Regions from separate parts of the Shewanella sp. 492 genome, predicted to be linked through region 2. Evidence: predicted binding sites of a transcription regulator. Region 2 holds the regulator's gene; the other holds the start of a gene.
What was found. The regulator MetJ, encoded in region 2, represses methionine synthesis genes. The targets are predictions, from matches to a motif close to TAGACGTCTAGACGTCTA.
Positions count from the first base shown of each region.

Region 1: a site for MetJ is predicted at 2,474-2,491, ahead of serA (phosphoglycerate dehydrogenase). Genes of this name have one in related genera too.

Region 1 covers NZ_CM181702.1:3,405,944-3,410,375, reverse strand. Annotated here, with positions in the region: gene ygfZ (tRNA-modifying protein YgfZ) at 23-991, opposite strand; gene serA (phosphoglycerate dehydrogenase) at 1,144-2,373, opposite strand; gene AC5YBX_RS14995 (DUF2238 domain-containing protein) at 2,540-3,148, shown strand; gene AC5YBX_RS14990 (helix-turn-helix transcriptional regulator) at 3,299-3,961, shown strand; gene AC5YBX_RS14985 (NupC/NupG family nucleoside CNT transporter) at 4,357-4,432, shown strand, end outside.
Region 2 covers NZ_CM181702.1:538,965-543,396, forward strand. Annotated here, with positions in the region: gene traF (conjugal transfer protein TraF) at 297-1,283, shown strand; gene AC5YBX_RS02435 (sulfite exporter TauE/SafE family protein) at 1,339-2,067, opposite strand; gene metJ (met regulon transcriptional regulator MetJ) at 2,174-2,488, opposite strand; gene metB (cystathionine gamma-synthase) at 2,712-3,878, shown strand; gene AC5YBX_RS02450 (bifunctional aspartate kinase/homoserine dehydrogenase II) at 3,898-4,432, shown strand, end outside.

The sequences.
Region 1 (4,432 bases), 1.2 Mb from region 2:
TTATACTGAGTGACATTCGCAATTATTCGGCTTCTTCTAGCGAATAAGGAAGTGCTTGCAAGATCAGTTGTGAGGCTTCATCGCCTGCGATACGTAACTTGGCATCGAGCTGGGTATCGTTAGCCAATACCGCCGTCATTAGCACCTCTTGGCCGCGTTGTACCCACTCAATAATGGTGCCGGCGCGGCGATAAAGCGCATCTTCAAGGGCGATTTCAAGCTGGCTATCGGCCGTTAATGGGCTAGATACCGTGCCACTGACAATATACAAGGCACGCTTATTACCGCCACGGTATTTCATGCGGGCGATGGTTTCTTGCCCCATGTAACAGCCTTTATTAAAGCTGATGCCGTCGATGGCCTGCAGATTACACATTTGTGGCACAAATTGCCCTTGATGTGCGGCGCCAAGGTTGGGGTAACCCGCGGCGATTTCGAGCGCTTGCCATGCACTGGCATCATACACGGCTTGCGGCAACTGGCTTAGCAATGTGTCGGCTACGCTCTGCTTTAGCACGACAATATGACGGCCTGCATCATGTAAAATCACGCCATTATCGATTGGGGTCAGTTCGCTATTTAACGCGCCAAATTGCTGGCTTAACCAGTCAGTGGCTTGCTCGCCGCTGACACCAAGCAGTAGCCAGTCTGCACTAGCATCACTCAGCTCCGCCTTACTAAAAACCGCATATTTTTGCAGTTGCGGCAGATCCAATGCCAAGGTATCGCGAGGCATCATCATGATCAAGGTATCACCCATGGTGAAGGTTCTGAAGCTGGCCAGCATCTTACCTTTTGGATCGCAGTGAGCTCCCCAGCGCCATTGTTCAGCGCCCAGCGAGCTAATATCTGTGGTGACTTGGCCGTGGATAAAGCTGCGGCCTTGCTCACCCGTAACGGCAATTAAGCCTAGGTGATTAAGATGCGAAAAAAACAGCTCTGGGGATTGTCCGTTTAAAGGCCAGGTTGGCTGAGAAGTTGACACTGTCATGAGATAGTCCAAGAAATAAACGAATAAGAGCCACGATTGTACCGTTAATCATCGTTGGCGCAAAGGTGGTTAAGCGAAACTTACAGCAAACAATAAAGCCCCATGATGTTGATCATAGGGCTTTATTCATTTAAGTGCGTTACTCAAGGCTATCAGTGCAGTAAGCGTGCTCTGATGGTGCCTTCAATTGCCTTCATCTCTTCGAGGGCTTCGTCGGCTTGATCTGAGTTCACTTCCATTACCACGTAACCAATTTCAGCCGTGGTTTGCAGGTATTGGGCGGCGATGTTGATGCCTTTTTCTGCAAAAGCTTGGTTAATCTTGATTAAGATACCAGGACGGTTATGGTGAATGTGCAGCAGACGTGATGCATCTTTGTGCTGAGCCAGCGATACTTCAGGGAAGTTAACTGCGGTCATGGTTGAACCGTTATCAGAGTACTTGGCCAGTTTGCCAGCCACTTCGATGCCGATATTCTCTTGCGCTTCTTGGGTGCTACCGCCAACGTGTGGGGTTAACAACACATTGTCTAAACCGCGCAGTGGGCTGATAAACTCATCATCATTCGATTTAGGTTCAACCGGGAACACGTCGATAGCCGCTCCCGCAAGGCGCTCGCTACGAATTGCTTGAGCTAGGGCATCAATATCGACAACCGTGCCGCGCGAGGCGTTGATCAATATGCTGCCTTGGCGCATACAAGCAAGCTCTGCTTCGGCGATCATATCTTTGGTCTGTGGGGTTTCTGGCACATGCAGGCTCACTACATCGGCCAGCGCTAATAGCTGCTCAAGTGAGTGGATTTGCTGTGCATTACCCAGTGGCAATTTATCTTCGATATCGAAGAATACCACGCGCATACCTAAGGTCTCGGCCAAAATGCCCAGCTGAGTACCAATGTGGCCGTAGCCGATAACGCCTAAGGTTTTACCACGGGCTTCATAGCTGCCCGCGGCGCTTTTAAGCCAGCCGCCACGGTGGGCAATCGCATTACGCTGTGGAATGCCACGTAATAGCATGATGATCTCACCCAGTACCAACTCCGCGACGCTGCGCGTGTTAGAGAAAGGCGCGTTAAAAACCGGGATCCCCAGTTTTTCGGCCGTGGCGAGATCAACTTGATTGGTTCCGATACAGAAGCAACCAATGCTGACTAATTTATCAGCGTGCTTCAGTACGGTTTCGGTCAGTTGGGTACGGGAGCGAATACCGACGAAATGCGCATCTTTAATCGAGGCCAATAACTCCTCTTCTCCTAATGATGCCTTATGGTATTCAATGTTGCTGTAGCCGGCGCGTTTGAACACATCTACCGCAGATTGATGGACGCCTTCCAACAGTAGGATCTTAATTTTATCCTTGTCTAGCGAGTGTTTCGCCATGATTTGAGTACCCTCTTTATCGGTTGTTGCTATATATTTGGTAATTATTTGATTGTTGACAGCTAAAGCTCTCTCAAAATAGCACTATTTTTAATCAGTGTGGAGGGCTAGATGGCTAAAGTCATTATTTCGATATTAAAACAATATCATCTAAGGAGTTCCAATTTTGCATAAAAGTATTATCTGGCTCACGATTTTTTTCGCCGTCTTCATCTGGTCGGCGATTGAGCCCAAAGATACCTTTACCTGGTTTTTAGAAGTGTTGCCAGCACTGATCGCGCTGCCGGTATTGTATTTTACGCGTAAGCGCTTCCCATTAACATCATTGGCTTACTGTTTGATTCTGATCCATGCGGTGATTTTAATGGTGGGCGGCCATTACACTTATGCCGAAGTTCCGCTGTTCGACTGGGTTGCCGAGTTGATGGGAAGTGAACGCAATAATTATGACAAAGTCGGCCATTTTGCCCAAGGGTTTATTCCTGCCTTGTTGGCCAGAGAAGTGTTGCTGCGTAATCAAGTATTAAAGCCCGGGGCTTGGTGTGGCTTCTTAGTCTGCTGTTTTGCGTTGGCCTTATCGGCATTTTATGAGCTTATCGAATGGTGGGTGGCGGTCTTGTCGGGTGAAAACGCCGAAGCCTTCCTTGGAACTCAGGGTTATGTGTGGGATACCCAGTCAGATATGGCGATGGCGCTATTAGGCGCGATAGTCAGTGTGTTACTGTTGTCATCTTGGCATAATCGCCTGCTGCAACAGCTTAAAACCACAGGTTAAGCCGAAGTGAGCCATTAGGTCGGGGCTGCACTAAGGTAGCGAAAACGGTAGCGAAAACTGTGGTGGTTAACCGCTGTACTTCATCGATGCATGCAATAGATGATTGTTTGCTCGGTATGAATTGGCGCAATTTAAATCAAGGAGGATTTGATGAGCAACATTGACGAGCTAGTCTTTTGGCATCAGTTATCTAGCCCATGCGAGCTGGCCATTTGGGCACAGTCTCTGGGGTTAAGAGTACGTATTGCACGTCAGGTCGATGAGCTTGAACCGGATCCGCAATGCCAGAGTTTCTATTTTATTGCCCAGCAAGGTGCGGCGGTCGATAAGCAGGGCATCCCTCTTATCGTGCCGCGCTTACTGCCTTATGTGCCGCTGGCATTGTATCGGGTAAATCGTAACAGGATAAATACCGAAGCGGCCTTGTTACTAGGCGTACAAGGGCTACTGTTTAGCGACGATAGCCAAGAAGTGCAACTTAGCGGCCTACATGAATTACTGCAACATCAGTTGTGGTATGACAAGGGGCTACTGGCAAAAGTATTGCGGCGTTTTATTCCTCCTCAACATGGCCAACCATCTTTACAGCAAGAGGCGATTAGCGTTTTGCAACAACTCACTGGGCGTGAACGCACCATCATCGAACTGGTCTCCAGCGGAGCCCGCAATAAAGAGATCGCTACCCACCTATTTATCAGCGAACACACAGTGAAAGCCCATATTTCATCGATTTTTCGTAAGACCCAGTCGCGTAATCGGGTCGAATTATTGCGTTGGTTGCAGGTGAACGCCGCCTATTTTGAGTTGTGTTGATCAGTGATAATTGCTGCCTTGCTTATTACTCTGTTAAGCATGTTAGTCGTGTGTGGTCTAAAAAGCAGCTAAGTAACGTAATAAATTTACCAAAATGGAGTTTTTAGATCGTCATTTGACGCTAATTACTGAGGCGTAGAGCCGCGTTAACGTAGCGTAGCTTGCTGCGTAATTGTTTGTTTTTGAGTTTCACCTGATCTTTTTTTGTTTTCTTTGTGTTGGTTTGGTTTTCAGCTTGTTTTAAGTTTGCTGGTGAAAGGTCGCATTTTTCGCGGTCTTTAGTTATCAATGCCGCCTATTTTTGATAATGTTTTTTTCTATGGTGAAGGGTGCTTGTCACACTGAAATAGCTCGATACACTGCTACCACATAATAAAATTATTGGTAAAAAATGTATGGAAGTTTTCATCAGTTTGTTGGGGATGCTCGCCTTAATGGGCTTGGCGGTATTATTTTCAGAACACCGCCGTG
Region 2 (4,432 bases):
TGATTGTCGTCGAAAGGGGGCGTTATTTTTGGGAAATACGTCGCGATGGGCAGTATTTTGATCTTATCAGCCATAGTGGATTATCGAGCATATTTACGCAGCAGAGGCTGGGGGAGTAAAGGTTAAATACGGGCTAAATATCAGTATTTTTACTTGCCATATCATCTAGCACTTAAGAAATGAACTATCTTTAACAATCGAGCGTACTAATCTTTCAACACGCTTAAAATGACCATTATTCGGAGGGGGGAGAAAAGGGAATGAAGTGCCTTAGCATAATAGTGTTAATCACGCTGATGAGTCTCACTAGGTTTTCCTTTGCCGAGCAGCAATATGATGGTGTACATAACTCTGCCTTAAACAGTTCACACGTTGCCGTAAGTCATCAACATGGAGATCTCTTCAATCATCCTGTCTTGTCAGTGTTAGATGCGACTAAAGAGGCGCGGGGGATTGCATCGCCGCAAGCAGAGAGAACCTCTGCGACACAAGGTACATCGATTGTCTTGCCGACGGTGCAGATGCCAATGACACTGTTTCATAAGACTTATATCGAGGCGGTAGGTGTTGCAGATGCGATTCAAAGCAATTTAGACCATTTTGATGTTAACAATCCTGCAAATGTTTCAGAGTTAGGCTCTCTCGGGGCGTTGGTGTCGGGGGGAGTGTCTGATGTTGGCGTTGTATTGAGTTTTCCTCTATCAATTGTCAACATGCCAATATCGGTTGGGCTCTCGCCCAAAATACAGCGTATCGACACTTACAATTATGTAGTTAATGCGAATAACGTGACTTTTGATAGTGGTAATGATTCCCCCTATCGTAATGATGATACGGTATTTAATCTTGATGTTGGTGTGGTAATTAAGCCTTTTAATGGGCTAACCGTTGGCTTGTCTGGACGCAATTTAATCGACCCAAAACAACAGAGTGTAGAGTCATTAGGGCGGCAATTTACTTATCGAGTTGAGCCTTTATATACTGCTGGGGTGGCTTATGATTGGGCTGCACTTACCCTAACAAGTGATATCGATTTGAATGCTCATCAAGGTTTCGATGAAGTGGTTAGTACACAATATTGGCGCTTCGCAGGGGAGCTAAAAACCACGGATTGGTTGGCGTTACGTGTGGGTTATCGCCACAATTTAAACAATACCGCAATCGACCTGTATTCGGTTGGTACAGGCTTTAGTATTGGTCGCACCTTTAATCTGGACTTAACCGGGCTGTTTGGCAGTGATGATGCCATTGGGGGCGTGATCCGAACCTCATATCATTTTTAGTGATTATCTTGTTTGCTGATTTTTATTCCCTTTTACGGACACCTATTTGAGGTCGTTACGTTAGTTCTATAATCGATTTTACCGCTAAGATCAGCGCACTTGTACTGCACAATATCAGGGTAAGGCGTTGGGTTTTTTGTTTGTCGATGCCGCCGACAATACGATTAGCAACTACAAAGCCTAGCAGGACCGATGGTAGCAATAGCATTGAAAGATACAGATGACGCAGTGTGAGTAATCCACTGAAAGCCAAAATGATTAAGGCGATCATTGAGCTAAAGATGAAGAAGGCTGACAAGGCTGCGCGAAACTGTTTGGCGTCTTTTCCCGAGAGTAAAATAGCCATTGGCGGTCCACCAATGGCAGCGATATTACCAAAGATCCCCGACAATATGCCCGCCATAAAAAGATTACTGCGATTTATGGGGAGACGTAGCTTGAATAGGCTCAGAACCACGGCTAGAGCCACAATGATTGCAATGGCTAATCCCAATACTGGTTGTGGTGCTAGCAATAATAAGGTTGCGCCTAATATTCCGCCAGGGATACGCCCCAGTAAAGCATATTGTAAGCCGTTAAATTCCAGTGCGCGCCTCTCTCTTAGCAGGGTGAGTAAGGCGATAGAAAAGCCCATCATAATGACAGGTGCGGGCACTAGGCTTGGGTCGACGAGATAGAGTAACGGCGAGGCGACAACGGCTAAGCCAAAACCGATCAGGCTTTGGGTTAGGGCGCCAATAAAGATGATCAGCGACGCTAGGCCAAGGATCATGGGATCAATCATAAGTTCAGGCACTATACCACCAGGGGTTGCAGTGTGTTTAGACGTGATAAAGAGGAGGGATCGCAGTGCGATCCCTCTTTAGCAAAACAGGATAGGTAAAGTCGATTTACTCGACGTCTTCCCATTCGATGCCCATCTCAGTCATCAGCTTTTTCACTTCGGCTGGAATACTGTCGGGTTTGTCTTTTGACAAGTCATCATCATGGGGTAAAGGTTGGCCAGTATAAGCATGCAAAAAAGCTTCACAAAGCAATTCGCTGTTTGTAGCGTGGCGTAAGTTATTCACCTGACGACGAGTGCGTTCGTCGGTTAAAATCTTAAGCACCTTGAGGGGAATAGAGACAGTGATTTTTTTCACTTGCTCATTCTTCTTACCATGTTCAGCATAGGGGCTGATATAATCGCCATTCCACTCAGTCATTGACTCACCTGTTAATTCTCAAATTCGGGGCAGATTTTATACCCTTACCGGGTACAGTCAAATTATTGCCTCTAATTTTTGTTAATTGCAAATAGATTTCTACATGTTTGGACGTCTAAACGTCTAAATATGTTGACGCTACCGCTTGCCTTAGGTACATTTAGACGTCCAGACATCTCTAAAGTATAGATGACTGCCGCCGATTTAACTTTAGGAGTAAAAGATGACTGAGCGTAAATTAGCCACGGCAGCTGTGCGTGGGGGGATAGAATCCGATACCCAATATGGTGCCGTTGTACCGCCCATCTATTTGTCGACCAATTACTCCTTTGATGGCCATCAACAACCGAGAGATTTTGATTATAGCCGCTCGGGTAATCCGACTCGCTGTATTTTGGCTGACGCCATAGCGGAGCTCGAACGTGGCACGGCAGGCATAGTGACCTGCACTGGCATGGCGGCCATCACCTTAGTAACCAATTTACTGGGGCCCGATGATCTACTCGTGGTGCCGCACGATTGCTATGGCGGCAGCTATCGACTATTTACCCACCTCGCCAAGAAAGGGGCATTTAAACTGGCAGTGGTTGACCAAACGAATGCCGCTGCTTTGGCAGACGTTATTGCTCGCCAACCTAAAATGGTCTGGTTAGAAACCCCTTCGAACCCATTACTGCGCGTGGTCGATATCGCAGCGATTGCGAGCCAGAGCCATGAAGTGGGGGCGCTAGTGGTAGTCGATAACACCTTTTTATCGCCTATCTTGCAACAACCTCTGTTGCTCGGCGCTGACATAGTGATCCACTCAACGACTAAATATATCAACGGGCATAGCGATGTGGTCGGCGGCGCGGTTGTCGCTAAAGATGCTGAAGTGGGTGAGCTGTTACATTGGTGGTCTAATACCTTAGGGTTAACCGGCTCAGCCTTCGATAGCTATTTGACCCTACGCGGCTTAAGAACAATTGCGGTGAGAATGCGTCAGCATCAAGCCAACGCACAGCAGGTGTTGGCTTTGCTAACCCGTCATCGCGCCGTTGATAAGGTCTATTATCCTGGTTTGGCGGACCATCCAGGCCATGAGATCGCGTTAAAACAGCAAAAAGGTTTTGGTGCCATGCTCAGTTTTGAGTTAAAAGGTGGCGAAGCAGAGCTTATTGCCTTTTTAAATGCGTTAGAATACTTCTCTTTAGCCGAAAGCTTGGGTGGAGTAGAGAGCTTAGTGGCGGTTCCTGCTACCATGACCCACAGAGCGATGGAGCCAGCGGCTCGTTTAGAGGCAGGGGTGAAAGATACCCTTATTCGTTTATCTGTTGGGATTGAAGATGGTGACGATCTGGTGGCAGATATTCAAGCGGGTTTAGATGCGGCTATCGCGGTAAGTTGTTAAAGGTATTGAGGAGCAAAAAATGACACGATGTCATTTGCATAAATTTGGCGGTTCTAGTTTAGCGGATGCAGATTGTTACCGCCGTGTCGCTCATATATTACTCACCCATGGCCATAGCGATGATCTCATCGTGGTTTCTGCTGCGGGCAAGAGTACTAATTTTTTATATAAATTACTTGAGCTAACCGAGTCCGGTCTGTTGTGGCAAGAAGAGTTGCAAGTGTTGATCAGTTACCAGCAAAATCTGATCGAGCAACTGTTATCTAACGAACAGGCGCGCAGCTTGCGCGAGCGTCTATCGACCGATAAATCCCAACTCAGCACATTACTTTCTCTTGCCGATTTAACGGATTACCAACGCAATCAAGTGGTTAGTTTTGGCGAACGCTGGTCATCGCGTTTACTTGCCGCGCTGCTGCGTGAATCAGGCGTCGGGGCAGTCGATGTGGATGCGCGCACTTTATTAGTGGCCGATGAAGGGGCGGTACCGCAAATTCGCATAGGGCAATCAAAGCAAAAAGTGCAGGCGATGCTGAATGCTCACCCTAATGAAC